3 regions of the Caballeronia sp. A2-2 genome follow, and region 3 is predicted to be linked to each of the others. Evidence: predicted binding sites of a transcription regulator. Region 3 holds the regulator's gene; each other region holds the start of a gene.
What was found. Region 3 encodes HrcA, which represses chaperone genes, less so after heat shock. Its sites were predicted from a motif close to TTAGCACTCNNNNNNNNNGAGTGCTAA; they were not measured.
Positions count from the first base shown of each region.

Region 1: a site for HrcA is predicted at 8,676-8,702, ahead of rpoH (RNA polymerase sigma factor RpoH). Genes of this name have one in related genera too.
Region 2: a site for HrcA is predicted at 8,514-8,540, ahead of ACZCWR_RS15175 (co-chaperone GroES). Genes of this name have one in related genera too.

Region 1 is NZ_CM172587.1:796,918-807,191, reverse strand. Features, by position in the region: gene rsmD (16S rRNA (guanine(966)-N(2))-methyltransferase RsmD) at 1-548, opposite strand, end outside; gene ftsY (signal recognition particle-docking protein FtsY) at 833-2,044, shown strand; gene ACZCWR_RS03885 (LysE/ArgO family amino acid transporter) at 2,087-2,704, opposite strand; gene maiA (maleylacetoacetate isomerase) at 2,701-3,345, opposite strand; gene ACZCWR_RS03875 (fumarylacetoacetate hydrolase family protein) at 3,355-4,053, opposite strand; gene ybiB (DNA-binding protein YbiB) at 4,366-5,358, shown strand; gene leuA (2-isopropylmalate synthase) at 5,775-7,418, shown strand; gene ACZCWR_RS03860 (nuclear transport factor 2 family protein) at 7,420-7,803, opposite strand; gene ACZCWR_RS03855 (acyloxyacyl hydrolase) at 7,847-8,416, opposite strand; gene rpoH (RNA polymerase sigma factor RpoH) at 8,767-9,702, shown strand; gene nagE (N-acetylglucosamine-specific PTS transporter subunit IIBC) at 9,787-10,274, opposite strand, start outside.
Region 2 is NZ_CM172587.1:3,204,312-3,214,585, reverse strand. Features, by position in the region: gene ACZCWR_RS15210 (BON domain-containing protein) at 546-914, shown strand; gene ACZCWR_RS15205 (D-(-)-3-hydroxybutyrate oligomer hydrolase) at 1,258-3,300, shown strand; gene ACZCWR_RS15200 (DUF2242 domain-containing protein) at 3,311-4,057, opposite strand; gene ACZCWR_RS15195 (DUF4148 domain-containing protein) at 4,251-4,595, opposite strand; gene ACZCWR_RS15190 (FAD-dependent monooxygenase) at 4,800-5,936, shown strand; gene ACZCWR_RS15185 (alpha/beta fold hydrolase) at 5,961-6,797, opposite strand; gene ACZCWR_RS15180 (ATP-binding protein) at 7,211-8,386, shown strand; gene ACZCWR_RS15175 (co-chaperone GroES) at 8,630-8,920, shown strand; gene groL (chaperonin GroEL) at 9,022-10,274, shown strand, end outside.
Region 3 is NZ_CM172587.1:996,857-1,007,130, reverse strand. Features, by position in the region: gene ACZCWR_RS04800 (hypothetical protein) at 256-417, shown strand; gene ACZCWR_RS04795 (RNA-binding S4 domain-containing protein) at 389-796, opposite strand; gene hemH (ferrochelatase) at 822-1,889, opposite strand; gene hrcA (heat-inducible transcriptional repressor HrcA) at 2,033-3,049, opposite strand; gene ACZCWR_RS04780 (NAD kinase) at 3,262-4,158, shown strand; gene recN (DNA repair protein RecN) at 4,189-5,841, shown strand; gene glnE (bifunctional [glutamate--ammonia ligase]-adenylyl-L-tyrosine phosphorylase/[glutamate--ammonia-ligase] adenylyltransferase) at 6,848-9,637, opposite strand; gene ACZCWR_RS04765 (YhdP family phospholipid transporter) at 9,799-10,274, shown strand, end outside.

The DNA of each region.
Region 1 (10,274 bases), 200 kb from region 3:
TTCCCTTCACGCACGACCGACCAGCCGGACAAGGCTTCGATCTGCGAAACGTCCAGCGCTTCGCCGCATTCGACGTAGATCGCGCCATCGGCTGACGCGAGCGGCGCGGCGAGTTCGAGCGCGCGCATGAGCAAGGCTTCGTCGCCGAACGGCGGGTCGAGAAAGATCACATCGAACGATGCGCGCGGGAGATTCGCCGCGAGCCTGAGCGCATCCGCCTCGGCGATTTCGATGTTGCGCGCGCCGAGCTTCGTCTGATTCGCGCGAATCTGGGCGGCGGCTTTTCCGCTGCGCTCCACCATCAGCACACGCGCCGCGCCGCGCGATGCCGCCTCGAAGCCGAGCGCGCCGCTGCCCGCGAACATATCGAAGCAGCGTTGTCCGCTCAAATCCTGACCGAGCCAGTTGAACAACGTCTCGCGCACGCGATCCGGCGTGGGCCGCAGCCCGTCGAGATCGAGCACGGGAAGCGGCGTGCGCTTCCATTCCCCGCCGATGATGCGGATGGTGTGCGGCTTCCCGCCACGCGACGGCGTATGGCGGGGCAAAACGGAGGTGACAGGACGAGTGGCAGGAGGACGCGGCATGAGAGCGATATTCGAATGCGCCCGCGAATGGACTGTGGTTATTCAACCGGTTTCGCGGGCAATGTGCGGCCACGTTACCACAGCGGCGCGTTATGACGGGAACCGCACTCAAGCGGCGCGGAAGCATTGCGCGCTGGCTGATAAAATACGCGGCTATACCCTTCACGCGCGGGCTTTGCCGGGGTTCGCCTCATCCGCGCATGCGCATGTCTTCGGACAACCGCGCGCATCCTCTCCACAGACCCATGTTCAGCTTCTTCAAGAAATTCAAAAAGCCGGCTGACGCGCCGCCCGATTCGTCCACGGACCATCCGGAGCAGGACGAAGACGAAGCCGCTTTCCGCGCGGCGGAAGCGCTCGAAGAACAGGCTTCGCACGATGTCGTGCCTGACGAAGAACCGGCTGCGGCAATTGCGCCGCCCGCGCCTGTCCAACCCGAGAATCCCGCCGAGCCTCAACCTCACTGGCAAGGCCGCACGCAATCGCAATGGATGCGCGCGCCGGAAACGGACGAAGCCGCCGAGGAAATCGTGCCGCCGCCCGAGCCGGACCCGACCGCGCGCAAGACCTGGCTGTCACGCCTGAAGCACGGGCTCTCGAAGACGAGCAACAACCTGACGAGCATCTTCGTCAGCGCGAAAATCGACGAGGATCTGTACGAAGAACTCGAAACCGCGCTCTTGATGTCCGATGCCGGTATCGACGCGACCGAGTATCTGCTCGAATCGCTGCGGGAAAAGGTGCGCGCGGAGCGTCTGACCGAGGCGTCGCAGGTGAAGGCGGCGTTGCGTGAGTTGCTCGTCGATCTGCTGCGTCCGCTCGAAAAATCGCTCATGCTCGGGCGCGCGCAACCGCTGGTGATGATGATCGCGGGCGTCAACGGCGTCGGCAAGACGACGAGCATCGGCAAGCTGGCGAAGCATCTGCAGCGCTTCAATCAGTCGGTCATGCTCGCAGCGGGCGACACCTTCCGCGCCGCCGCGCGCGAACAGTTGACCGTCTGGGGCGAGCGCAACAACGTGACAGTCATCGCGCAGGAAAGCGGCGACGCCGCCGCCGTGATTTTCGACGCAGTAGGCGCAGCGCGCGCGCGCAAAATCGACGTGATGATGGCCGATACCGCCGGCCGTTTGCCCACGCAGCTTCATCTGATGGAAGAGCTTCGCAAGGTGCGCCGCGTGATCGCGAAGGCCATGCCGGATGCGCCGCACGAAGTCCTGCTCGTGATCGATGGCAACACCGGCCAGAACGCGCTCGCGCAAGTGAAAGCGTTCGACGATGCGCTTGGGCTCACCGGACTCATCATCACGAAGCTGGATGGCACGGCGAAGGGCGGCATCATCGCGGCGATTGCGCGGCAGCGTCCGATTCCGGTGTACTTCATCGGCGTGGGCGAGAAGGTCGAGGACTTGCAGCCGTTCAGCGCGGAGGAATTCGCGGACGCGTTGCTGGGTTGAGCGTCACAAAGAAAGGGCGTCCACTTCGACGGGGCGCCCTTTTCAGTGCGAAAGCACCAACGCAAGCGCGATCCAAAACATCACGCAGCCGACGATCACATCCAGCACGCGCCACGACACATCTCGCTGGAACCATGGTTCGAGCAGCCGCGCGCCGTAACCCAACGCGGTGAACCACACGACCGATGAACACATCGCGCCGGCCGCGAACCACGCGTTGTCCGGCCACGCCCGACGCGCGCCGATGCCGCCGAGCAGCACTACAGTATCGAGATAAACGTGCGGATTGAGCAGCGAGAGCGCGAGCACGGTGGAGGCCGCGCCGAGCGCCGTCTGCGAATCCCTTTCCGATGCGTTCAGATGGCCCGGCCCGCGCCACGCCGCGAGAAACGCCCGCACGCCGTACAGAAAGACGAACGCCGCGCCCGCCCAGCGAATCACATCGAGCAGAACGGGCGCTTGCCGGATGAGCGCGCCCATGCCGCCCACGCCGAACGCGATCAACAGCACATCGATCAGCGCGCAGATCGACACGACGATGCCCACATGCCGCCGCTTCAACCCCTGCCGCAACACGAACGCATTCTGCGCGCCAATCGCGACGATCAGACTCGCGCCCAGCCCCGCGCCCGACAGCGCCGACGAAACCGCTGCCGTCATTCCGCGTCCGGTTGTTCGCCGGGTGCGGCGCGTTTGAACGCATCGAGTTCGCTGGCGTGATCGGCGATGCGCGCGACGGTCGGAAACGCGCTCAGATCGATGCCGAAGCGCCGCGCATTGAACACCTGCGGCACGATGCACAGATCCGCGATGCTCGGCGTATCGCCGAACGTGAGCGCGCCGACGCGCTTGTCGGAAGCCAGCCGCTTTTCGAGCGCAGTGAAGCCCGTTTCGATCCAATGCCTGTACCACGCGTCCTTCGCCTCGTCGGGCACTTTGACATCGTGCTTGAGGTACTTGAGCACGCGCAGGTTATCGACCGGATGAATCTCGCACGCGACCAGGAGCGCGACCGAGCGCACAAACGCGCGGTCGAGCGGATTGCGCGGCAGCAACGGCGGCTCGGGATGCGTCTCCTCCAGATACTCGATGATCGCGAGCGATTGCGTGAGCACGTCGTCGCCATCGATGAGCGTCGGCACGATGCCGTCCGGATTGAGCGCGCGATATTCGGGCTTCAGTTGCTCGCCGCCATCGCGCAGTAAATGCACCGGCGCGTACTCATAATCGAGCCCCTTCAGATTCAGCGCGATGCGCACGCGATACGACGCCGAGCTGCGGAAATAGCTGTAGAGCTTCATGATTTTTGCTCAGACCACGCGCACCGAAAATTCGCCGATACCGTCCACGCCGCCCTTCAGCAGATCGCCCTTCACGACCGCGCCGACGCCTTCCGGCGTGCCGGTGAAGATGAGATCGCCGGGGAAAAGCTCGAACAGCGTCGAGAGATACGCCACCGTCTCGCCGACCGACCAGATCAACTGGGAGATGTCGGAGCGTTGCTTCTGCTCGCCGTTGACGGTCAGCCAAATCGCGCTCTTTTCCAGATGCCCGACCTTCGACACCGGATGAATCGGCCCGATCGGCGCGGAGTGGTCGAAGCCTTTCGCCGTGTCCCACGGACGCCCGAGCTTCTTCGCTTCGGCTTGCAGATCGCGGCGCGTCATGTCGAGACCGAGCGCGTAGCCGTACACATACTCCAGACCCTTTTCGGCGGGAATGTCCTTGCCCTGCTTGCCGATGGCCGCAACCAGTTCCATCTCGAAGTGCAGGTTCTTCGTCTGCGAGGGATACGGAAACTCGCCCGTTGCGCCCGGCGCGACATACAGCACGGCATCCGCGGGCTTGCTGAAGAAGAACGGCGGCTCGCGGTCGGGATCGTGGCCCATCTCACGCGCGTGCGCTTCGTAGTTTCGTCCGACGCAATAGATGCGGCGCACCGGAAACTGCTCGTTCGAACCATCGACGGGCACCGCTGCTGCCGGTGCCGGAGAAAACACGTAAGCCATTCCGCTCTCCTGATTGCTATTCGCTGATGTCTGGAAACCGCTCAAGACAGCGAGTGTAGCGCGCAAGCGCAAGTCATGCGGCACACGCCCGGCGCACATTCCGCGTGGCTTTCGCGAACTTTCGGCCCGCCTTCTGCTCGTTCACGAGAATGCCGCGCATCCGGTGTAAGCATGCGAAACTGCAAGGATCGCTGCGCTGCCGCACCTTGTCAGCGGCGCGCAAATGCGGTACTGAATGTTCTATCCGCACTTCAACGTTGCCACCGTGCCGATCGATGAAACGTCGAACGCCACGGTCCACGCAAGCTCCAGATGACCGACACTCCAGCCAATCATTTTCCGTGCGCACGCTACATCAAGGAAATCGGCCGTGGGCCGAACGGCGCCCGCGCGCTGTCGCGTGACGACACCTACGCCCTCTACGAAGCCATGCTCGATGGCCGCGTCTCCGAACTGGAACTCGGCGCGGTGCTGCTCGCCTATCGCGTGAAGGGCGAGACCTCCGCCGAACTCGCCGCCATGCTCGATGCCGCGCATCGCTCGTTCGAGCCGCTGCATGTTCAGCAGGGCCGCGAACATGCGCGTCCGGTTTCGGTGCCGAGTTATAACGGCGCGCGCAAGCAGGCGAATCTCACGCCGCTGCTCGCCATGCTGCTCGCGCGCGAAGGCGTGCCGGCGCTGGTGCATGGCGTCGTCGAGGATCCGGGCCGCGTGACGAGCGCGGAAATCTTCGCGGAACTGGGCATTCCACTGGCGACTTCGCATGATGAAATCGAGGACAGTCTCGCGTCGCGGCGGCTGGCGTTCGCGCCGGTCAGCGTGCTCGCGCCGAAGCTGGCGCGGCTGCTTTCCATCCGGCGAATCATGGGCGTGCGCAATTCCACGCACACGCTGGTCAAGATTCTTCAGCCGTTCGCGGAGCCGGGATTGCGGCTGGTCAACTACACGCATCCCGAGTACCGGGACAGTCTGACGGGCTTGTTCACCGAGCATCCCGATGCAGCGCGTGGCGGTGCATTGCTTGCGCGCGGCACGGAAGGCGAAGCGGTGGCGGATACGCGTCGCACCGTTCAGGTCGACTGGTTCCACGACGGCCACGCGGAAACGCTCGTTTCTCCTGAGCATTCGCAGCCGCACGCGCCGCATATCGACTTGCCCGAAGCACTCGATGCCGCGACCACCGCGCGCTGGATAGAAGACGTATTGCGCGGCGACGTGCCCGTGCCGCATGCAGTCGCGCGTCAGGTGGAAGTCATCGCGGATGTCGTGCGTCGTCCGGTTGTCGATCAGACGAACCCGAATTGACAGATTTGTCAACGCTCGCTACAGTGGACGACATCATGCGTTCCACCCAGCTTTCCTCCCTCCGAATTATTTCGGGCCGCCTAGCGCGGCCTCTATCGCTACGTCTAGCGTAAGTCGCCAGATGTAGCGCCGTGCGTCGCAAGGCGCCCGGTCCTCCAGCAGTCTCCCGCAGTTCCTTCTTACCACTTGTAGTCGTCAGCTTTTTGCGTCGCTCATCCCGCGATGCGAAAACGCGAGGGTCACATGCACGCTGCTCCGCGCACGTTCACGTTGGTCGCAGGCGTCACCATCGCCGGTGATTCGTGTGATCGCGCGCGCGGCATGGCCGGATGTGCATCCCGCCGACGCCGGCCAGCCGCCGGATTCGGGCTCTCTCGCAGACGCTACGCACACTGTCCCAAGAGAGATCGACGATCATGATGCCGAACCCCGCCGAGAAATACCGCCCGTTTCCGCAAGTCCGTCTGAACGGCCGACGCTGGCCGAATCGCACGATCGAGCGCGCGCCCATCTGGATGAGCACCGATCTGCGCGACGGCAACCAGTCGCTGATCGAGCCGATGAGCATCGCGGCCAAGCTCGAATTCTTCGAGATGCTGGTGAAGGTGGGTTTCAAGGAGATCGAGGTGGGGTTTCCGTCGGCGTCGCAGACGGATTTCGATTTCGTGCGCAAGCTGATCGTCGAGAAGCGCATTCCGGATGACGTGACCATCGAAGTGCTCGTGCAGTCGCGCCGCGAACTGATCGAGCGCACGTTCGAGGCGGTCGAAGGCGCGAGCAAGGTGATCGTGCATTTGTATAACGCGATTGCGCCGTCGTTTCGGCGCATCGTGTTCAATCAGTCGAAGGACGAGGTGAAGGCGCTCGCGGTGGAAGGCACGCGCATCATCAAGGAATGCGCGGCGGCGCGGCCGGAGACGCACTGGACGTATCAGTATTCGCCGGAAACCTTCAGCATGACGGAGCTTTCCTTCGCGCGCGAAGTCTGCGATGCCGTCGCGCAAATGTGGCGTCCGACGCGCGATCACAAGATGATCGTCAACTTGCCCGCAACGGTCGAAGCCGCCATGCCCAACGTGTTCGCGGACCAGATCGAGTGGATGGACCGCAACATGGGGTATCGCGACAGCATCGTGTTGTCGGTGCATCCGCATAACGATCGCGGGACGGCGGTGGCGGCGGCCGAAATGGCGTTGCTGGCGGGTGCGGATCGTATCGAAGGATGCTTGTTCGGCAATGGCGAGCGCACCGGGAATGTCGATCTCGTCACGCTCGCGATGAATCTCTATACGCAAGGCATCGATCCGGGGCTCGATTTCTCGGATATCGACGGCGTGGGGCGCGTGGTCGAGCGCTGCAATCAGATTCCGGTGCATCCGCGTCATCCGTATGCGGGCGATCTCGTGTTCACCGCGTTTTCCGGCTCACATCAGGACGCGATCCGCAAGGGTTTCGCGCAGCGCGTGCCGGGCACGGTGTGGGACGTGCCGTATCTTCCGATCGATCCCGCCGATCTCGGCCGCAGCTACGACGCCGTGATTCGCGTGAACAGTCAGTCCGGCAAAGGCGGCGCGACGTTTCTGCTCGAACGCGGTCTGGGCTTCACGCCGCCGCGCCGCGTGCAGATCGAGTTCAGCCATGCCGTGCAGAAACTCGCGGATGCGTCCGGTGAGGAAATCAACGGCGAGGCCATTTGCGCGCTGTTCCGGCGTGAATATTTCGATGCGGGCGGCGCGGTTGCGCGCGTTGATGCGAACACGTTGAGCGTGGCGGGAACGCGTGTGAGCATCGGCTCGGCGGCGTCGGGCGAGGATTACGCGCGCGATGTCGCGAACGCAATCGGCGCGGCGTTTAGCGTGGTGTCGTTCGAGACAGTACGGACCACGAACGGCGAGACGGCGGCCTTCGTCGGATGCCGCGTCGGCGATGAACCCGCGCGCTTCGGCGTCGCGGTACACGCGAATCCGGCGCTCGCGGTCGCCGATGCGGTCGTGAGCGCGGTGAACCGGTCGAAGGGCATCGTCGAAAACATTGCCGACGAAGAAGCGGTCGAAGCCTGAGTTATTCGAGCGCCACGCGCGTCGCCTGGAGGGCCAGCAATTGCCACTGGCCCGCCGCCTGAACATGCACAGCCGTGTACGCAATGGGAAACAGCAGCGCGCCGTTCTTCGATTCCATCTCGATGAGCGCGCGCCCCGACACCAGACACGTATCCGCGCCGGCATCGATCACATCCTGCGACTCGATCTCGATCTGCCGGTAACGCCTTCGCCCGGCGATGATCGCATCGATGAACTGGCGCTTGGTTTCGCGCTTGCCGTTAGTGTGGACGTAGCTCACGTTCTCGGCCAGCAGCGAGTCGAGCGCTTCGCCGTCGCCCTCCACCATCGCCCGGAAACGGTCGCGTTCGAGGCCGCGGATGGCCTCAGCGTTTTTTGCCGGCATCGGTCGGCTCCCTTGTGTCGGGAACCGCTGCGCCGGCATCCCGTCAAAAGTTGTACTGCAAATAAACCTGCTCGAAATTTATACCAGGATTCGGCTCTTTGATACTGGCGTTCGAAAGATGCTGGAACCGGAAGCCCATCTGATAGTTCTGCTTCTGGCCGAAGATTGCGCCCACGCCGACCATATCCGCGAACTGGAACGCGGTGGACATCGTGTAATCCTCCGTGATGCGCGGGTGAGTAATCAGCCGCACGCCCACGCCCGCCTCGACGAACGGCCGGAACCAGCCGGCGCTTTTCACGAAGCGCAGGACCGGCGTCACGCCGAATTCGAATATGTTGGGATGCACCGCGTTGCTTTCGGTCGTGTGCCAGTAACTCACATGACCTTCGCCGACCAGCGTGAAGTGGAAGCCGCCAATCTCCCACCAGGTGAGGTTCGGGTCCCACACGACGCCGATATCCGCTTTCTTGAAATCGTGATTCGCGACGCCACCCGCGATCTGCAAGCCCCAGCGGTCGTCTGCCTGTGCCGCTGCCGTCGCCAGACCCAACACGACGGCGATTGCTGCATGGGGAAATGAATGACGCCAGAGACCTTTATTTTTCTGCATGAGCACCCCATGTACGGGTTTGACGGGTTTTTTCTGCCGAGCAATTCCGGCGATTCTAGTGCCGCCGGCACATATTTGCACAATTGGCCCCAGTCGATTCATTTATTTGAATAATCCACCCGTGGATCGAATTCTTACGGTAACTCGTTCATCCTTACGCGCCTTACGGTAACTACGACACGACGCGCAAACCTGCCCTATCGTTCTCACAAAGCTGATAGTTTTGTGGGAACTCACACGTTCGTTTCCCCTCTAACACTTAGCACTCGGAGAACTGGAGTGCTAATATCGTATCTACCTTCGCGTCGCTATTAAGCGGCGTGCGAATTGTTTTCAAGGAGCTTATGAGCGTGACCAATGCGATGACCCTTCCGAATGGACTGAGCTCGGCACCTGCCAAGGCATCTTCGGCAGGCGCGCTGACGTACGCACAGTCGAAGATGCTGACCGGCCAGATCGGCAACATCGACTCATACATCTCGGCAGTGAACCGTATCCCCATGCTGACGCCGGCCGAGGAACGTCAGTACGCCACCGATTTCCGCGAAAGCGGCGATCTGAACGCAGCACGTCAGCTCGTGCTGTCCCATCTGCGGCTGGTCGTGTCGATCGCCCGCAACTATCTGGGTTACGGCCTGCCGCATGCCGACTTGATCCAGGAAGGCAACATCGGTCTGATGAAGGCCGTGAAGCGCTTCGACCCGGAGCAGAACGTGCGCCTCGTGTCGTACGCCATGCACTGGATCAAGGCCGAGATCCACGAGTACATCCTGCGCAACTGGCGCATGGTGAAGGTCGCCACGACCAAGGCGCAGCGCAAGCTGTTCTTCAACCTGCGCAGCCACAAGACCGGCACGCAGGCGTTCACGCCGGACGAAATCGAAGGTCTGGCGAACGAACTGAACGTGAAGCGCGAAGAAGTCGTGGAGATGGAAACGCGTCTGTCGGGCGGCGATATCGCGCTCGAAGGTCAGGTCGAGGACGGCGAAGAAGCGTTCGCGCCCATCGCCTATCTGGCGGATTCGCACAGCGAGCCGACCAACGTCATCGCGTCGCGGCAGTTCGACAAGCTGCAAAGCGACGGCCTGGCCGATGCCTTGGAATCGCTCGATGAACGCAGCCGCCGCATCATCAAGGCGCGCTGGCTCGACGTGCAGGACGATGGATCGGGCGGCAAGACGCTGCACGAACTGGCGGACGAGTTCGGCGTGTCGGCCGAGCGTATTCGTCAGATCGAGGCGAGCGCCATGAAGAAGATGCGCAGCGCGCTGCACGAGTATCAATAAGCGCGTTTAGCTGGCGCCTGAAGTAACAAAAGCCCGCTGCCTTCACAGGCAGCGGGCTTTTTCTTTACCACTACAGCAACCGAATCAAGCAGGCATCGGGGAAGCGCCGCCGCCGTTGCCCGTCAGACGCGTCGCCATTTGCGCGGCATAACGCTGCGCCGCCGCGCCCACGACGATGTGGAACGTGTCCGCCGACACCCACGCCACGTCCAGCGACGACAAACGCTGACGATCCACCGCCGACGGGTTCTTCACCACCACGCGCAGACGCGTCGCGGCGACGGCATCGAGCGAGACGACGTTGGTCGCGCCGCCGAACACCGCGAACCAGCGCATCGGATCGGGATCGAGCGGACCGGCTTCGGTGGTGGCCGTGACCGGTGCGACCGTCGGGCGGGCCGGAGCCGACGAAGCCGGCGTCGCGCCGCGCACCGACGAATGCTCCAGTTCGCCGCGAATTTCATCGGCGATCAAATCCGCTTCCGGTCCGATGATGACCTGCACCGTCGTCGCGCCACGCTTCAACACGCCACGCGCACCAATGCTTTTCAACTGCGCTTCCGACACCTTCT
Region 2 (10,274 bases), 1.2 Mb from region 3:
GGTCGATGGTACATGAGTTCAGCAGGCCGAATCACGCGTCGAGGACACCATCGGCGAGTGTGACAGAGGTATGTTGCAACGGTGCGGGTTGTTGCATGCAGGCATGGCGCGGGCCGTCATGTCGCTAAATGTTTTGCGCTTATGGCTTTGCTGGGCTACATTGACGTTCGCCGCCGCACGACGGACAAAGTCTGGAGACATCGCGCATCGCAGCCCGGCATTTGGGTTCGGGCGCATGCACAGCAGACCTTTCGCGCGGCAGGACGATTAAAAAATCATCGATGAGCCGTCGGGCCAAGCGCCCGAATCAAGACGGCCGAAGTTTGTTCTTCCTCAAGCCTCTCGCAGTGCCGCATTGCAGCAGCAGACCGCCATCGCCGGTCTGTGAGCCTCCATGACCCGAAGCCCGGGCATGTGCTCGCGCGCTGCCGGGCGCTGGCACTTCGCCTCCGTTCGGCCGCCGCGAGCATGCGGTCAGTTTTGAAGTGCAAAAGCGAGCGAAGTAGCGAAGTGCGAAGTCAACAAACGCAACAAAAGGAGAAATCATGAAAGCAGTCGATCTGTTGAAAGCGCTGGGCGTGGTGCTCAGCATCGCGGTGGCATCGAGCGCGTTTGCTCAGTCGAGCGATACCGCCGCCACCGATTCCGGCGCGATGACCAAGTCGGCGAAATCGTCGAACAAGAAGGAAGACCGCAAGCTCGGCTACTCGGTACGCCGTGCCCTGTCGAAGGCGCAAGGCTTCGATGTCTCCAACGTGTTCGTGCGCGCACGCGGCGGCGCGGTGACGCTGACCGGCACGGTGCCGGAAGGCGGCCAGATCCAGCAGGCCGGCGAGATCGCGAAGGGCGTCGCGGGCGTGACGTCGGTATCGAACAAGATCACGCTGGGCACGCAGGGCGGCGGCGGGAACTGATCCCGGCTGCGGCTCGCGCCTGACGAACGGCGGGCGTCGATGCCGCGCCGCCGGTTCGTTGCGGCCGGTGCGCTCGACTAAACAGGCTTCGGCGTCAATGCCGAAGCCTGTTTTCGTTTGTGCTGCGCGTGACGCGCGGCGCGCTTACGCCCAAGGAGAACTAAGGACTGCCCTGAGCGACAGCCAAACGTAAAAGCGCAATACTGGCGACGGCCGTTCACGCGTCGCGTGCCCCGGACGTGCGTGCAACGGTGAAACCCGAAGCATTCATGGCGGAGACACGATGAAAATAAACACGCGCACCGAACTCTTCCCACGCGGCGCCTGCGCCGTTCTCCTGACGATGTTGCTCGCAGCCTGCCACGGCGACGATCACAACGGCCCGCCGAACAACGCGCTGCCGAACTTCGTCTCCGGTTCGGTCAAAACGCAAACCTACGACGGCAACACCGACGATCTGCTCACCGCAGGTCTCGGCAAGTCCGGTCTCGCCTCGGCGACCGCGCCTTCGTTTGGCAACCCGCTCGCGCCCACGGCGGCGGAACTGCGCAGGCTCGCGATCTACCAGAACTACCGCGCGCTCGTCGATATGTCGGCGAATGGCGGCTACGGGCGCTTCTGGGGGCCGAATATCGACGTGAACGGCAACGACACGCTCGGCGAAGGAAAAATCGCGGGCAAGGAATATCTCGCTTTCGCCGATGACGGCAGCGGCACGCAGAACGTCAGCCTGCTCGTGCAGATTCCCGCGAGCTTCAACGCGGATCAACCGTGCATCGTCACGGCGACGTCATCGGGATCGCGCGGCGTGTATGGCGCGATTTCGGCGGCGGGCGAATGGGCGCTCAAACGCGGATGCGCCGTCGCCTACACCGACAAGGGCAGCGGCAACGGCGCGCACGAACTCGCGACCAACACCGTCACGCTGATCGACGGCACGCTGGCGAACGCGGACAGCGCGGGCAAGTCGGCCATCTTCAAGGCGAACGTGAGTGCATCGACGCTGGCGGCCTTCAACGCGAGCTTTCCGAACCGTTACGCCTACAAGCACGCGCATTCGCAACAGAACCCGGAGAAGGACTGGGGCAAGAACACCTTGCAGGCGGTGCAATTCGCGTACTGGGCGCTCAACGATACCTACGGCGCGCTGAACGGCTCGACGCGCACGGTCAAGTACGAGCGAGGCAGCATCATGACGATCGCGGCATCGGTGAGCAATGGCGGCGGGGCGTCGCTGGCGGCAGCGGAGCAGGATACCGATGGCTGGATCACGGCGGTCGTCGTCGGCGAGCCGCAGATCAACATCAACTTGCCCGCGCAGGTCGCGGTGCGGCAGGGCGGCGCGGCGGTCGGCTCGTTCGGACGGCCGCTCGCGGATTACATGACGCAGGCGAATCTGCTGCAACCGTGCGCGGCGCTCGCTCCGGCGGCGGCGGGCGCGCCGTATCTCACCGCGTTGCCGCTCGCGACGACGACAGCCATTCGCACGGCGCGTTGTGCATCGCTGGCGGCGAATGGGGTGATTTCAGGCAGCAATACGCTGACGCAGGCCGCTAACGCGCTGGCATTGCTGCATCAATGGGGCTATGAAACGGACTCCGATGCACTTCAGGCCCCGATGTGGGATTCGCAAGCCGTGCCCGCAGTCGCCGTGACTTACGCCGATGCCTACATGAAAGCCAACGTCACCGATAACCTGTGCAACTTCAGCTTCGGCACGACGAGCGCGGCGGGTGCGGCAGGCGTGACGCCCGCTGCATCGGTGATGCTCACGATTTTCGGCAACGGCAATGGCGTGCCGCCGACCAACGGCATCAACCTCGTGAACAACGCGGGCACGAACGGCGCGGCGGATCATCGGCTGGCGACGGCGGATGCGAGTTACGCGGGCGCGGCGTGTTTGCGTGCGCTCTGGGCGAACGGCGATCCGACCATGGCCGCAAGCGTCGGCGCGATCCGCGTCAACGCCAATCTGCACGGCAAGCCCGCGATCATCGTGCAGGGCCGTTCGGATGCGCTCGTGCCGATCAACCATGCGTCACGCCCGTATCTCGGCGCGAATCAGGTGGCGGAAGGCGGCAGGAGCCAGCTTTCGCTGTACGAGATCCTGAACGGTCAGCACTTCGATGCTTTCCTGAGCGTGGCGGGCTTCGATACGCGGTTCATCCCCGTGCATTACTACAACTTGCAGGCGCTGAACCTGATGTGGAATCACCTGAAGAACAACGCGCCGCTGCCGCCTTCGCAAGTGGTGCGGACGGTCGCGCGTGGCGGCACGCCGGGCGCCGCGCCCGCGTTGACGACGGCGAATCTGCCGGCCATCGCGCAGAATCCGGGCGGCAATGCGATCTCGGTGGATGGCGGCGTGGTGAACGTGCCGAACTGAGCGTGGGTGTTTAACGCGCCGCCGGTTGCTCCGACGCGGAAGTCGCCACGGCTTGCGCTTCGCGCTTCGTCTGCGCTTCGGCGTCCGATGCCTGAATCGCGGTCGCGGCGGAAGGCGTTTGCACGACGATCGGCGTCGGCGTCAGTTCGGGCGATGCCACGACGATCGACGGCGCAAGCGCGTGGCTTTTGATGTCATCGGATGCAACCGGCGCGCTGCGTGGAACGGTATCGAGGTAATGGCCCATCAGGCCGAAGAAGCGGTCGTAGAACTTGCCTGCGGGCACGGTTTCGCTGGAGATCTTGACCATCGCGTCGCTGTTCGAGCGGATCGGCAGCGACAGCGAACCGAGCACGCTCAGGCCGACGCTCGCCGAGGTATCGCTTTTCTTGAGCGCGTAGCCGTCCTGCACGGCGTTCACATACGCGATGCTCGTGTTCGTCGTGTTCTCGCCCGGCGTGCAGACGACGTGGAACGAGACCACGACATGCGTTTCGGCGGACGGCTGGAAGTTTTTCGTCGCGTCGATGGTGTCGGTTTGCGCCATCGTCGTGAGGAAGCCTTGGGAGAGCAGCGCGCGGCGGGCGGCTTCGCAGGTTTCCTTCACGGTGGCGTCGAAGTTGTGGGCGAACGGGCTCGGTCCCGTGCTGAACAACTCTTGCTGATAGCTGGGCGTATTGGCGGTTCGGCCACCGCACGCGGCGAGCGCGAACAGGGCGAGTGAAGCCAAGGCGAAACGGAACGACGGCATGGACATGTGCGGCAACTTGATCGAAATTTGTGTCAGTCAGACACGAATTGTAGTGCCGTCGGGGTGGGCGGTGAAAAATCAAAAATTTAAAAACATCGAAAAATCCGTGGCTTACAGTTTGAAGCCGCCAATTTCGGTGATGTAAAGACGAAAAACCCGGCGCGCGGGCCGGGTCTTTCGAGCGTGATGACACCCGCGCTTACGGACGATTGAAGTCGACCGGGTTCGCGTCGGCTGCCGGACGCACGATGCGGCTCAGAAACGTCGAACGATGCGCCTGACCCGATGCCGAAGCGCCATCGCTCACGCCGCCGTACGACGACACCGCCGCGCCTTGTTGCGCATTCACGCGTGCTTCGGCCGCCTGAATATTGGCGGGGTACGTGGTTTGATCGCTGGAAGGGTTGTAGCCCGCGCGTTCGAGTTGCACGAGTTGCGCCTTCACTTCGGCGCGGGTGACGGGGCCGTTGTCGGCCGCTTGCGCCAATGCAGGCACGGAAAGGGTGGAAGCGATGACAAGCGCGGGAACGAGAGACTTGAACATGATGAAACCTCCTGGACTGTTGATTGAGGCGTCGCTGGTGGTGAGTTGTTTCGCCATCGCTTCGTCGTTGAAATGCAGTCTAGGCTTCCCGGTACTTAGTAGAAACCCTGATGCTGCCAAATCACTCTTCCTGGATCGACATTAATCGCGATGCTTCGGTGGGCGAAGCATCGGTTTTTATCAAGATTAACGACGAGGTGACGCATGAAAGGAAACGTACTGATCTCGGGCGCGGGCGTGACGGGTCTTGCGCTCGCTTACTGGCTGGATCGCGCGGGCTTCGGCGTGACGCTGATTGAGCGTTCGCCTGAGTTTCGTCGCGGCGGGCAGGCCGTGGATATTCGCGGCGTCGCGCTCGATGTCGTGAAGGCAATGGGCCTGCTCGACGACGCTCGCAATCTCCGCACGCGCCTCAAAGGCATGTCCATGCTCGATGCCGATGGCCGCGAGATCGACCGCACGGAGGAACGCACATACAGCGCGGGGCGTCTGGACAGCGACGACATCGAAATCTTTCGCGACGATCTGTGCGAACTGCTGATGCGCGCATCGAGCGAGCGCGTCGAATTCATCTACGACGACAGCGTGCGCACCATCGACGATACGGGCGATGCGGTCACCGTCGAACTCGCGGGCGGCGCGCGCCGGACCTGCGATCTGCTGATCGGCGCGGACGGCGTGTATTCGAACATCCGCAAACTGCATTTCGACGATGAAGCCGCGTTCGTCTTTCCGCTCGGCGTGGTGCTCGCGTTGTTCTCGACGCCCAATCTCATCGACCTCGGCGACTGGCAGATGGGCTATCGCGTGGCGAACGTCGGCTATGTGATCTACCCGAGTCTCGACAAGCGCGAATTGCGGATCGGCGTGGGCTTCGAGGCTTCCGAAACACCCGTCGCGCGCAGCGATGTGGACGCGCAGAAGCGCCTCGTCGCCGAACACTGCGCGAATCTGAAGGGCGATTTCCCCAAGTTCATCGAGGCGATGTGGACGACCGACCAGTTCTATTTCAACGAACTCGCGCAGATTCGCATGCCGTCGTGGTCGAAGGGTCGCGTCGTGCTGGCGGGCGATGCGGCGTATTGCGCGTCGCCGTTTTCGGGGCAGGGCACGAGTCTCGGGTTGGTCGGCGCGTTCGTGCTGGCGCATGAACTCGCGCACGAACCGCGCGATCTCGCGCGCGCATTCGGGGCGTATGACGATCGCATGCGGCCGTATGTGGTGCGTAATCAGGCGCTGGTCGATCTCGAACGCGAAGGCCCGATGCCCGACGCGCTCATGGATGAAGCGAAGAACGGCATCGAACTGAAGGACATGCTGGACGCGAGCGCGCGAACCTGAGCCGTTCGCGCGCGTCACTTCAAACTACAACTGGATGAACGCGAGCAGATCGGCGTTGATCATTTCCGCGTCGGTCGTCAGCATGCCGTGCGGCAAGCCGGGATACGTCTTCAGCGTGCCGTTCTTCAGCAACTTGATGGATTTGAGCGCGGCATCGCCGATCGGCACGATCTGGTCGTCCTCCCCGTGCAGCACGAGCGTCGGCACGGAGATCGACTTGAGGTCTTCGCTCTGGTCCGTTTCCGAGAATGCCTTGATGCCGTCGTAATGCGCCTTCGCGCTGCCTTCCATGCCCTGACGCCACCAGTTGCGGATCACGCCCTGCTGCACCTTCGCGCCTTCGCGATTGAAGCCGTAGAACGGGCCGGTGGGGACATCGAGGAAAAATTGCGCGCGATTGGCCGCGAGCGCCTGACGAAAGCCATCGAACACGTCGATGGGCAAACCTTCGGGATTCGCTTCGGTCTTGAGCATCAAGGGCGGCACGGCGCTCACGAGCACCGCTTTCGCGACGCGGCCCGCCGGTTCGCCGTGCTTCGCCACATAGCGGGCGACTTCGCCGCCGCCGGTCGAATGGCCGATATGCACTGCGTTCTTCAGGTCGAGCGCCTCGACGACCGCGAAGGCATCGGCGGCGTAATGGTCCATGTCGTGGCCGTCGGAGACTTGCGTCGAACGTCCGTGACCGCGCCGGTCGTGCGCGACCACGCGAAAGCCTTTCTGGACGAAGAACAGCATCTGCGCATCCCAATCGTCGGCGGAGAGCGGCCAGCCATGGTGAAACATGATCGGCTGCGCGTCTTTCGGTCCCCAGTCCTTATAGAAAATTTCGACGTGATCCTTGGTCGTGACGAACGGCATGGTGATCCTCACTGGATTCGAAGGTTGAGAGCGTGAAGCCGGACCGTTCGGCCCGGCTGCCGGGGTTCTTGCGGGTGAAGCAGTATGGTTCTGGCGATGCAGGCAGGAGCGACGTGAGCGAGCCATCGATGAGGCTGAGTCATGTTTTCGTCGCCCGGTAGAAAGATACACGGTGTCGTTTTATCTTGCTGCGAAGTGGATCGGATGGTTTGTGGGCGAGCCTATCAAATCGCTTCGCGTGGGTGCGAACGCTGCCTTGCGCCACGTGTTTCCAACGCCAGCAATGGCAGATCGGCTATTGTCGACCCTTGCAGACCGTAGGCCTACGTCTAACGCGGTTCTGTACTGAAATCTAGCTAAATATATGAAGAGAAAGCTATACTTAGCTATAGATTTGTATATAAGGGTACATCTTGGATCCAGTCAGAAATCCCTTTGCGCCGGGTGCAGGCAGTAAGCCGCCTGAACTCGCTGGCCGCGAGGCAATCATCGAGGACGCTCGCATCGCAATTGAGCGCGCATTGCTGTGCAAGCCCAGTCGCTCACAAATGTTCCTTGGATTGCGCGGCGTAGGCAAAACCGTACTGCTCAATGCGGTCGAAGCGCTTGCGATGGAGCGTGGGCACGTGACTTCAATGATCGAGGCCCCCGAGAACAAGTCCTTGGGCGAGCAATTGTTGCCCCGCATGCATCAAGCGCTCCGAAAGCTGTCTGCGACAGCCAATGCCAAGGCAAAAGCATATGACGCAATGCGAGCCCTCCGGTCTTTTGCTTCCACATTCAAACTTGAATACGGCGATCTTTCTATCGCAGTGGATGCCGAAGAAGGGGTAGCAGACAGCGGAGATCTTGAAAACGATCTTCCTGAATTGTTCGTGCGGATCGGCGAGGCTGCCAAGGCTGGAGGCAAAGCCTGGACGCTGCTAATCGACGAAGTTCAATACCTCGGCGAACGAGACTTGGCGGCTTTGATCGTAGCGTTGCATAAGGTCAACCAAAAAGGCTTGCCTGTGGTGTTTTTCGGTGCCGGCTTGCCTCAAGTCGCTGCTTTGTCAGGAGAGGCGAAATCGTACGCCGAGAGATTGTTCCACTACCCGGAAGTGGGGGCGCTGCCAGAGGAAGACGCGAAAGCAGCGATCCGTCAGCCGGTGACTGATGAAGGCGCGTTCGTGGATGACGCGGCCTTGAGCGAGATCTTTGCGAAAACCAAGGGGTACCCTTACTTTCTTCAGGAGTGGGGCCATCAATGTTGGAATCTTGCAGCGGGCGACACGATATCCGTCATAGATGCGCAGCTAGCCGAGACGACAACGCTCAAGCGTCTGGACGAGGGTTTTTTCAAGGTGCGCTTTGATCGGCTCACGCCTAAAGAGCGTGAGTACGTCATCGCGATGGCGAAACTGGGCAATGGCCCCTACCGCTCCTCTGATGTTGCCGACGCACTTAACGAGACTCTACAGAGCCTCGGTCCCCGCCGTGCCCAGATCATCAGCAAAGGTATGATCTACAGCCCATCGCATGGAGACATAGCCTTTACTGTGCCGATGTTCAACGACTACCTGATTCGCAATTTCACGCGGCTGGCTTAGGCATCTCGGGAAGGTCTTGGGCGGGCGCGATCTGGCCTGCCTCCGCGTTCTCCCGAATCACGACACGACCAATATTCGCGCTTCTGGCCTCACCCCTCCTTGAAATTGTCAAATCCCGTCCATATAATTGGCACTCACCGCACGAGAGTGCTAACAAGATTGCCGTCGGGCGGGTGAGAGCACAATCGAACTCAAAAGACGGGTTTTCCCGAGTATTCAGTCTCAATCAAGACAGGAGTGTGTATGAACCTTCGTCCTTTGCACGATCGCGTCATCGTCAAACGTCTGGACCAGGAAACCAAGACCGCATCGGGAATCGTGATTCCGGAAGCCGCGGCAGAAAAGCCGGATCAAGGCGAAGTCCTGGCCATCGGCCCGGGCAAGCGCGATGACAAGGGCACGCAAAACGCCCTCGACGTGAAGGTGGGCGACCGCGTGCTGTTCGGCAAGTACGCCGGCCAGACCGTCAAGGTCGACGGGCAGGAACTGCTCGTCATGCGCGAAGAAGACATCATGGCCGTTCTGGTCAAGTAAGCATCCTTCCTGCACGTTCGGCTTCGCTTTCATAAGCCGCAGCCTTCCAACGGGCGCGAGAAGCGAAGCCTGCAAATCGAATCGAATCAAGGAGTCTGGATATGGCAGCTAAAGAAGTCACTTTTGGCGATTCCGCACGCGCCAAGATGGTCGAAGGCGTGAACATCCTGGCCAACGCGGTCAAGGTCACGCTGGGTCCGAAGGGCCGCAATGTCGTGCTCGAGCGTTCTTTCGGCGGCCCGACGGTCACCAAGGACGGCGTTTCGGTCGCCAAGGAAATCGAACTGAAGGACAAGCTTCAGAACATGGGCGCGCAAATGGTCAAGGAAGTCGCTTCCAAGACCAGCGACAACGCAGGTGACGGCACCACGACCGCTACCGTGCTCGCGCAATCCATCGTTCGCGAAGGCATGAAGTACGTCGCATCGGGCATGAACCCGATGGACCTGAAGCGCGGCATCGACAAGGCGGTTTCGGCTGCCATCGAAGAACTGCGCAAGATCAGCAAGCCCTGCACGACGAACAAGGAAATCGCTCAGGTCGGCTCGATCTCGGCGAACAGCGACACGTCCATCGGTGACCGTATCGCCGAAGCCATGGACAAGGTCGGCAAGGAAGGCGTCATCACCGTCGAAGACGGCAAGTCGCTGGAAGACGAGCTGGACGTCGTGGAAGGCATGCAGTTCGATCGCGGCTACCTGTCGCCGTACTTCATCAACAATCCGGACAAGCAAGTTGCCGTGCTCGAGAACCCGTTCGTGCTGCTGCACGACAAGAAGGTGTCGAACATTCGCGACCTTCTCCCGGTGCTCGAACAAGTCGCCAAGGCTGGCCGTCCGCTGCTGATCATCGCTGAAGACGTCGAAGGCGAAGCGCTGGCTACGCTGGTTGTGAACAACATCCGCGGCATTCTCAAGACCGTTGCTGTGAAGGCTCCGGGCTTTGGCGACCGTCGCAAGGCCATGCTGGAAGACATCGCGATCCTGACCGGCGGTCAAGTTGTCGCGGAAGAAACCGGCCTCACGCTCGAAAAGGCAACGCTGGCCGAACTGGGTCAGGCGAAGCGTATCGAAGTGGGCAAGGAAAACACGACGATCATCGATGGCGCTGGCGAAGCCGTGAACATCGAAGCGCGCGTGAAGCAAGTGCGCAAGCAGATCGAAGAAGCGACGTCGGACTACGACCGTGAAAAGCTGCAAGAGCGCGTGGCCAAGCTGGCCGGCGGCGTTGCAGTGATCAAGGTCGGCGCTGCGACCGAAGTCGAAATGAAGGAAAAGAAGGCACGTGTCGAAGACGCACTGCACGCCACGCGCGCGGCTGTGGAAGAAGGCATCGTGGCGGGCGGCGGTGTTGC
Region 3 (10,274 bases):
TGCTCGTTCTGCTTCGGCGTGCCGGAAGTGACGACCTCATAACGCGCAAACAACGGCGCAATGAACCGTAACCGACATTTCGCCGCACCGCGCAAATTCAGATTGAGGGAATTGACACGCTCACCTACACTTCGAACAAGCGTCGCAGGAAGCACGTTAACCCTAATCCTACGAATGCTGAAAACCGCTCAGCCTTTGCCCGTTTCCTGATCCGCGCCTAATTCCAGAGCGGATTCACCCGTTGCCGGGGGAACCATGAAACTGACCTTTGCCATTGCGGTGGTCGCCCTGGTCCTCGTCGCGGGTACGACCACCATCTGCATGTCCGGTGCCGTGACCGACCGTACTTCCGAGTACGGCGGCGTCCACGCCACCATGGAACATTTCTTCAATCCGGACCAGAAAGTTTGTCGATGATCCGCCGGTCCCGTTTCGTCGGCCTACCTTGCATACCGGCGGCGGGTTCGCGGAACGTCTTGCGGCGTTCGGCTTCGGCCACGCGCTTCGTGCGCCCGTCTTCGGTTTCGGCGTAAAGCGTTTGCGCGACGCTCGCCGGACCGCGCACGTCGCACACGCCCAGCACTTCCACCTGCCAGACAATCCGCTCGATATCGATTTCGACGATATCGCCCACGCGCACGTCCTTCGACGGCTTGACGCTCGCGCCGCCGATCGTCACGCGGCCTTTCTCGACCGCGTCGCTGGCGAGCGAACGCGTCTTGAAGAAGCGCGCCGCCCACAGCCATTTATCGATGCGCAAACGCGCGCCGGGTTCCGTCGAAATCTTGTAATTCATCCGTCGATGCCATCAAAAATGCGCGTCACGCCACCGCCGACAGCGGTTGCGGAATCTGCACGGGCCAGCCCTGCAAATGCTGCGCTGCAATCTCGCCGAGCGCCTTGACCCAAACGGGCGATGCATTGACGCACGGAATGCGATGAAAATGCTTGCCGCCTGCCTTCAAGAAGTCGTCCCGCACCTCGATGCCGATTTCCTCGATCGTCTCCAGACAATCCGCCGTGAAGCCGGGGCAAAACACGTCCACGCGCGACACGCCGCCCGCGCCGAGTTCCGCGAGCGTCGGCGCGGTGTACGGCTGAAGCCATTCCGCGCGGCCGAAGCGCGACTGGAACGTGACGCGGCATTCCACGGGCGTGAGGCCGAGCGCGTTCATCAATAACGCGGCGGTGAGCTGACATTGATCGTGGTACGGGTCGCCCAAGTCCATCGTTCGTTTCGGCACGCCGTGAAAGCTCAGAACGAGTTTGTCGCCGGCGGCAAAATCCGGCGCGCCGTGATGCCGCCAATAATCCCGAACCTGTTCCGCCAGCGCGCCAATATACGCCGGGTGATCCGCGTAATGCCGCACCGTGCGAATCTCCGGTTGATTGCGCACGCGCTTGAGCGCGGTGAAGGCATCGTCGAATGCGGTTGCGGTGGTGGAGGACGAATACTGCGGATACATCGGCAGCAGGAGAATGCGCTCGGCGCCTTCGAGCTTCAGTTGATTGAGCATCGCGCCGATACCCGGCGTGCCGTAACGCATGGCGTATTCGACGATCACCTGATAGTCGTTCGCCGCGAACAGGCGACGCAGCGCTTCGACCTGCTTCTCGGTATGCACGCGCAAGGGCGAGCCTTCCGGCATCCACACCTGCGCGTACTTCTTCGCCGATGCCCGGCTGCGAAACGGCAGGATCACGCCACGCAGAATGACTTGCCAGATGAGCGAAGGAATTTCGACCACGCGCGGGTCGGACAGAAACTGCGCGAGATACTTGCGCACCGCGCGCGGCGTGGGGGCATCCGGCGTGCCGAGATTGATCAGCAGCACGGCAACCCGATGCGAAGCGCTAGGCTGCGAAGGCAACTCGAGGTCGTAACGCATAAGGCAAGGCCGCCGGGGAAAAGGTCGAAAGGTGCAACGGAGTGCGGACCATTATAGCGGCGCGTTCGGGCGCGCATCATTGGCCGAATGGCCTAGTAGCGGCGGCCCGGCACGTTGGGCAAGATAAGCGCCGATGAACGTCGCTACTGCCCGCTGAGCGACATCGACAGAAGACGCGCCGTGATATCGACGATCGGAATCACGCGGTTGTACGCCATGCGCGTGGGTCCGATCACGCCCAAGGTGCCCACGATCTTCCCGTTCACCTCGTAAGGCGCGGTGACGACGCTCATCTCCTCGATCGGCACGAGATTCGATTCTCCGCCGATGAAAATCTGCACGCCCTGCGCGTGACTCGACACATCCAGCAATTGCAGGAGGCTAGTCTTTTGATCGAACAAGTCGAACAGCTTGCGCAACCGCGCCATGTCGGACGAAAGGTCCGCCACTTCGAGCAGGTTGCGCTCGCCGGAAATGAGCACGGTGTCGCCGGGATCGACCTCGGCGGTGCTGGCGACCACGGCCGCTTGCATGAGCGCGGTCATGTCGCCGCGCAACTGGTCGATTTCCTCGCGCAGTCGGCGGCGTACCTCGTCGAAGGACAGGCCTGCGAAATGCGCGTTGATATAGTTGGATGCTTCGGTGAGCTGAGAGGGCGAATAGTCGCGCTGGGTGGCCATCATCCGGTTCTGCACGTCGCCTTCGGGCGTGACGATGATGAGCAAAATGCGCTTGTCCGACAGCCGCATGAACTCGATCTGCTTGAACATGTGGCTGCGGCGCGGCGTGAGGATGACACCGGCGAACGACGACAGACTGGACAGCACGCTGGCGGCGGCCGCGACGATCTTCTGCGGCTCCTCGCCCTGAAGGCGTGTCTTGACAGCGGTTGTCATCGCTTCGTCCCGGGCGGCTTCCACAGTCAGCATGGTATCGACGAACAGACGATACCCGCGCGGCGTGGGAATGCGCCCGGCGGACGTATGCGGGCTGGCGACGAGACCGAGATCCTCGAGATCCGACATGACATTGCGGATGGTCGCGGGACTCAGCTCCAGCCCGGAATGGCGGGACAGCGTGCGCGAACCGACCGGCTGACCTTCGGCGATGTAGCGCTCGATCAACGTCTTGAGGAGGGTTTGGGCACGTGGGTCTAGCATGGGCAAATTCTAGCGCAAGGGACTGGAAAGCGGCGTGCCATCCCGCGATGCGCCGGGCGGCTTCACACGTTGCCGCAGCCGGGGCGCGCACAGTTCAATGTCCGCTCCATTCTAGCGAGAAACAACGGCCGTGCCCGTGCGCCGGATGACAGTGCGAAGATCGGTCCTCGCACGCGGTTCTTTTCGCCCTTTACCTATGGTGTAATGCGCGCATGGAAATTGGCCAATTCAAAACCGTCGCCCTCGTGGGGCGCACCAACACGCCCGGGATCGAGGCGCCCTTGCGTTCGCTCGCGGAAGTCATGGCGAAGCAGGGTTTCGATGTCGTGGTCGAGGCGGGCACCGCGAAGGACGTCGGCATTCAGGAGTTCCCGGCGCTGTCGGTCGCCGAAATCGGCGCGCGCGCGGATGTCGCCGTGGTGCTCGGCGGCGACGGCACCATGCTCGGCGTCGGGCGTCAGCTTGCGCCGTACAAGACGCCGCTTATCGGCGTGAATCACGGCAGGCTCGGGTTCATCACGGATATTCCGCTTTCGGAGATGCGCGAGATCGTGCTGGCCATGCTCGCGGGCGAGTTCGAGCGCGAGGAGCGCACGCTGCTCGAAGCGCGCATCGTGCGTAATGAAAAGCCGATCTACCACGCGCTCGCCTTCAACGATGTCGTGGTGAACCGCAGCGGTTTCTCCGGCATGGCCGAGTTGCGCGTGTCGGTGGACGGCCACTTCATGTACAACCAGCGCTCGGACGGACTGATCGTTGCCACGCCGACAGGTTCGACGGCCTACGCGCTTTCTTCCGCCGGGCCGATTCTGCATCCGCAATTGCAGGGCTTCGTGCTGGTGCCGATCGCGCCGCATTCGCTGTCCAACCGGCCGATCGTGCTGCCCGACGATTCCAAGGTCACCATACAAATCATCGGCGGGCGCGATGTGAACGTGAACTTCGACATGCAGTCGTTTACCGCCGTCGAACTGAACGATGCCATCGAGGTGCGGCGCTCGAAGCACACGGTGCCGGTGCTGCATCCGGTCGGCTACAGCACGTACGCCACGCTGCGCAAGAAGCTGCACTGGAACGAGCATCCCTCGCAGGATTCGTCGTCGGTCTGATTAGTCAGAAAACCCCTTCCTGAAGCGTCCATGCTCCGTCATCTGTCCATTCGAGACTTCGTTATTGTCGCCACGCTGGATATCGAGTTCGACTCCGGCTTCACGGTCTTCTCAGGTGAAACCGGCGCAGGCAAATCCATTCTGATCGATGCCCTCGCCCTCACGCTCGGCGCACGGGGCGATGCCAGCGTCGTGCGCACCGGCGAATCGCGCGCGGACATCACGGCGGAATTCGCCGCGCATGAGCAAGTCACGCACTGGCTCGAAGAACACGCGCTCACGCAGGACGGCGATACCGTCATGCTCCGGCGCGTGATCGATTCCGGCGGGCGCTCGCGGGCCTTCATCAACGGCACACCGGCGACGCTCGGGCAACTGCGCGAAGTGGGCGAAATGCTCGTCGATATTCACGGTCAGCACGCGCATCAATTGCTGATGCGTCCCGACGCGCAACGCGAATTATTCGATACGCACGCGGGCCTCACCGAGACCGCGAGCATCGTCAACCGTGCGTGGCGCGCGTATCGGGATGCGCGGCAAGCCGTGGAGGAAGCGCAAAGCCGCGACCGCGAACTGCAACTCGAACGCGAGCGTCTCGCGTGGCAGTTGAGCGAATTCGACAAGCTCGCGCCGCAGCCGGGCGAATGGGAGGAAGTGAGCGCGGAGCATCATCGCCTATCGCATTCGGCGAGTCTGATCGATGGCGTTCAGAGTGCGCTCGGCGCACTGTCCGAATCCGACGAAGCGATGATCTCGCAACTCGCCTCGGTCATCTCGAAGCTGCGCGGGCTGGCGGATATCGATCCCGCACTCAACGATGTGCTCGCCGCGCTCGAACCTGCGGAGATTCAGTTGCAGGAGGCGTCGTATTCGCTCTCGCATTATGCGCAGCGGCTCGAACTCGATCCCGACCGGCTCGCGCAGGTCGAGCGGCGCATGGATCAACTGCATTCGACCGCGCGCAAGTTCCGGCTACAGCCGGAGACGCTGCCGGAAGAACACGAAGCGCGCCGCACTCAGCTTGCCGAACTCGATGCCGCCGCCGACCTCGATGCGCTGAACGCCGCCGCCGAGGAGGCGAAAAGCGTGTACATGGAGCAGGCGAAAGTGCTGTCGAAGGCGCGCGCGAAGGCCGCGAAGGCGCTGTCGAAAGCCGTCACCGAAGGCATGCAGGAATTGTCGATGGCGGGCGGAAGTTTCGACGTGGCGCTGGTGCCGCTTGCCGAGGGTGGCGCGAACGGATTGGAGCAGATCGAATTCCGCGTCGCGGGTCATGCGGGTGTGGCGCTTCGGCCGCTGGCGAAGGTTGCGTCGGGCGGCGAGTTGGCGCGCATCTCACTGGCGCTGGCCGTGATCGCGAGCGCGGCGAGTCCGACGCCCACGCTGATCTTCGACGAAGTGGACACGGGAATCGGCGGTGGCGTGGCGGAAGTGGTCGGGCGGCTGCTGCATCAACTTGGACGCGAGCGTCAGGTGTTGTGTGTGACGCACTTGCCGCAAGTGGCGGCGCGCGGTGATCAGCATTTTCAGGTTTCTAAATCGCCTGACGACGCGGGCGGCACGGTCAGCACCGTCACCGCGTTGAGCAAGGCGAAGCGTATCGAGGAGGTGGCGCGCATGCTCGGCGGCATCGAGATTACGGCGACTACGCGTAAGCATGCGAAGGAGATGTTGGCGGCGTGAGCGAGGGATGGCGCGTTGCTTTCGGTTTAGTTTGTAGACAGCAGCACTGTTGTTTGCCGAGTTGAGTTTGTTGTTCTGTCGTGCAAAGGGCTTCTGTTTTTGGGCTTTTATTGCAGTAGCCGCCTCCCCGGCGGGGGGGTAACTTTCTTTGCTGCTGCAAAGAAAGTCACCAAAGAAAGCAGCTTTTTACACCATGCACGATGGCTGGAAAGGGTTGGTCTGGATTAACCGATGCAGTGGCCGCAATAGGACTTTCCACGCTTAACGAGTCGCTTAGGCAACCTAGCGATTAAGCGCTCGAATCCTTTTAACTTAGTGGACCGCATTCATTCTTTCGGCCATGCGCTTCGCGCGCCGAGAGCTTTAGTACGGAATCCCGCAGCGTATCAGCGCCCAGCCACCTCACACCTTGCCGCTATATTGTTATTCGGCCCTACCTAGGTAAGCGCTTCTGGGCAAAGCGCGTACACCAACGCAAGTCACCTTTTAGTCGGAGCACTAACCAAGGTAGGACCGATTAGCGATCTTGCGGAGAAGCCTGATGTGGCTGGGCGCTTATAGGCTGCGGGGTTCCGTTCTTACGTTCTCGGCGCGCGTAGCGCATAGCCGAATGAATGAATGCGGGCCACTGAGCATTGATTATTCGAGCGCATGATCGCTAGGTTGCCTAAGCGGCTCGTGATGCGTGGCAAGTCCTATTGCGGCCACTGCATCGTTAATCCAGACCACCCTCTCCAGCCATCGTGCATGGTGTAAAAAGCTGCTTTCTTTGGTGACTTTCTTTGCAGCAGCAAAGAAAGTTACCCCCCCGCCGGGGAGGCGGCTACTGCAATAAAAGCACGAACAAAAGAAGCCCTTTGCACGACATATACACACCAGCACTCATAAGCCAATATTCCAACACCAAAACCCAAGCTTAAAATCGCCCCGAAAAAAAATGCTTCATTCAAAAAAGGCGACCCGTCACTTGACGCTATCTGATAGCTCGAGTATCAGCTGATACACTTCATTCCCCCGGAAACACACCCTCCCACAATGCCGTCACCGTTTCCCGCTCGCCCGCCACGGCTTCCGGCGGAACCCGCGCCTTCTCCATCCCATCCAGCCTTAGCGTGTGTTGCAACTTGCGGTAATGCCGATACACCGCGCCAATCGCATCCGCTTCGTCGGCGGAAATCAGCCCGCTTTGCGCGGCGATCTTGAGCAGCGTGATATTCCCCGCATTGCGCACGAATTCGCGATGCTCGCGCGCATGCAGCAGCACCCAGTACTGCACGACGAATTCGATATCCACCATCCCGCCGCGATCGTGCTTGAGATCGAACAATGCACCACGATTCGGATGCCCCGTATAAACGCGCTCACGCATCGAGACGATCTCGCGTGCGAGCGCTGACGGATCGCGCTCCATCACCATGACATCGGCGCGGATGGCTTCGAATTCCGCGCCGATCCGCGCATCGCCCGCGCAGAAACGCGCCCGCGACAACGCCTGATGCTCCCACACCCACGCGGTATTCGCGGAATCGCCCGCGCGAATCTGATATTGGCGGAACGATTCGAGACTCGTCACGAGCAAACCCGATTCGCCGTTCGGACGCAGCCGCAAATCCACATCGAACAACGTGCCCGCGCCGGTCGCCGCCGTCAGCCACGTGATGAGCCGGCGCGTGAAGGACGTGTAGATGGCGGGCGCGTCGTCGTGCGGATCGTCGTAGAGGAAGATCAGGTCGAGGTCGGACGCATAACCCAGTTCCTTGCCGCCGAGCTTGCCGTACGCGATCACGGAGAAATGCGGCACATCGCCGTGACGCTTCGGGAACTGCTTCCACACGGTCTGCACGGTGACATCGAGCACGGCATCCGCCAGTTCGGACAGCCGATCGCTCACATGCTCCACGGTCAGATGCCCCGCCAGATCGATCAGCAGAATGCGAAACACTTCGGCCTGATGCGCATGCCGCAACAAATCGATCTGATGCTCCGCATCCTCGGCCGCATCCAGATGCGCGATCAGCGAGCGCTTGAACTCCGGCCAGTCGAACGGGCTGGCGATGGCTTCATCGTCGAGCAATTCGTCGAGCAATTGCGGATGCCGAATCAAATAGCCCGACGCCCAGCGCGACCCCGACAGCACCGACAACACGCGCTCCAACGCCGCCGGATATTCGGTCAGCAACGCGAGATACGCACCGCGCTTGGCCGTGGCTTCGAGCAAGTCGAACAACCGCGCGATGGTCTCGCCGCGCCGCGCGGCGTCGATGGACTGCACGGCTTCGAGCGCGCGCTGCGCCACCACGTCGAAACGCGCGCGGCTTTGCGGCGGCAAGCCTTCGTAACGTGATGAATTCCACACGGCCTTGAGGCGTGAAAGCACGGGCGCAGGATCGGTGAAACCCATTTCGATGAGGCTCGCGGTCAGTTCGTCGCCAGCGGAATCGTCGGCGAGCGCGCTGCTCCAGATTTGCGAGGCGGTCGAATCATCCGCGACGCCGCAGCCGTTCTCGCCGCCGATCTTGTCCGCGAAGATCGCATCGAACTGCTGTTCGACGAATTCGCGATGCGCATCGAGCCGCTCCATCAGCGCGGCGTAATCCGCGAAGCCGAGCGACTTCGCGAGCAACAGGCGCTCGTCGTCGGCGACGGGCATCGCGTGCGTCTGGGCATCGTTGCGATATTGCAGGCGATGCTCGACCGTGCGCAGAAAGCGGTATGCATCCGTCAACCCTTCGCACACGGACGATGCCAGCAAGCCATGCCATTCGGCGCGTTCGAGCACGGCGAGCGTCGGACGCACGCGAAAATCCACGGCCTGCCCGCCGCGAATCAACTGAAATACCTGCGCACTGAATTCGATCTCGCGAATACCGCCGCGCCCGAGCTTGATGTCGTCGGCCTTGTCGGGACGCATGGACGCGCGGCGTCGCGCTTCCTGCCGAATCTGCTGATGCAGCGCGCGAATGGCCGCGATCACACCATAGTCCAGATAGCGGCGGTAGATGAACGGCGTCGCGATGGAATCGAGTTGGCGGAGCAAGCGCCTGGCGGCATCGCTATCGCGTTCGGACACGAGCCGCGCCTTGATCCACGCATAGCGTTCCCATTCGCGGCCCTGCACGTAGAAATACTCCTCCAGCATGCCGAGACCGCACACGAGCGGACCGGAATCGCCATTGGGCCGCAGCCGCATATCGACGCGAAATACATAGCCGTCCTGCGTGACTTCGGAAATCGCGCCAATCAGCTTGCGGCCAAGACGTGTGAAGAATTCCTGCGTGGTGAGCGGCGAACGCGTGCCGCCCGCGGTTTCGCCATCGTCCTCATACACGAAGATCAGATCGATATCCGACGATGCATTCAACTCGCGCCCGCCCAACTTTCCCATGCCGACGACGCCCAGCGTCAGCCGTTCGCCATTCGGTCCGCGCGGCTCGCCGAACACGGTTTCGAGGTCCGCCGAGAGCACCGCGAGCGAACGTTGAATGGTGACTTCGGCGAGGTCCGTCATTGCGCCGGTGACTTCGGCTACACTCGCCGTCCCTGCGAGATCGCGCTCCATCACTGTGCAGAACACTTCGGTGCGAAGGCGGCGCAACGCGGTCTTGAGCGCGGCTTCGTTGAGCGTGCCGTGTTCGGTGCAGGGCGCGCAATGGGCATCGAGCCGCGCTTCGATCCACGCGCGCGTGACGGGCGTCTGCGACCACTGCGCGACCTGCGCCGCCAGTTCGGGACGCGCCGAATAAGCGCGCGCTGCATAGTTGGAATAGTCGGAACTGAGGAGTGTCGCGTCGGTCATGAAAGGTTAGGCTCGCTCGTTGCTCGTTTGCTTTATCGGTTGCTTGAAACTGTCGTGCGGAGTCCGCAACGCACGCGCACGCAGCGCCGTCACGCTTTTGACACCGTGTTACATTGCAACGTCAATCACACAAAACTACCATATCGCCCGACAGCCGCAGCATGTCCGACAGCAGACAATCCGTCGACCCGACCGAAGTTGGACAAGCCCAGCCCAGCGGCAACGCCGAGCGCGTCCTGTCGCGCGTCCTCAAAATCCTGCTGATCGTCGCGGCCGTCTTTTACTTCGCGGTGGCGGGCATCTATCTCGCGCTGCGCTATATCGTGCTGCCTCAGGCGGATGCGTTCCGTCCGCGCATCGAGCAACTCGTATCGCAGCGGATGCACGCGCAACTGCGCATCGGCCGCTTGTCCACGCGATGGTCGGGCTTCCAGCCGATCATCGAGATCGATAATCTGCGTATCGATGCCGCCGACGGTTCGCCCGGACTTGCCGTGCCGCATGCGAGCGCGCGCGTGGCATGGGCCTCGCTGCTGCATCTTCAGCCGCGTCTGGCTGAACTCATCGTGGATGGCCCGGATGTGATCGTCGCGCGCGATACGCAGGATCACGTGACGATTGCGGGCGTGCCGTTGCC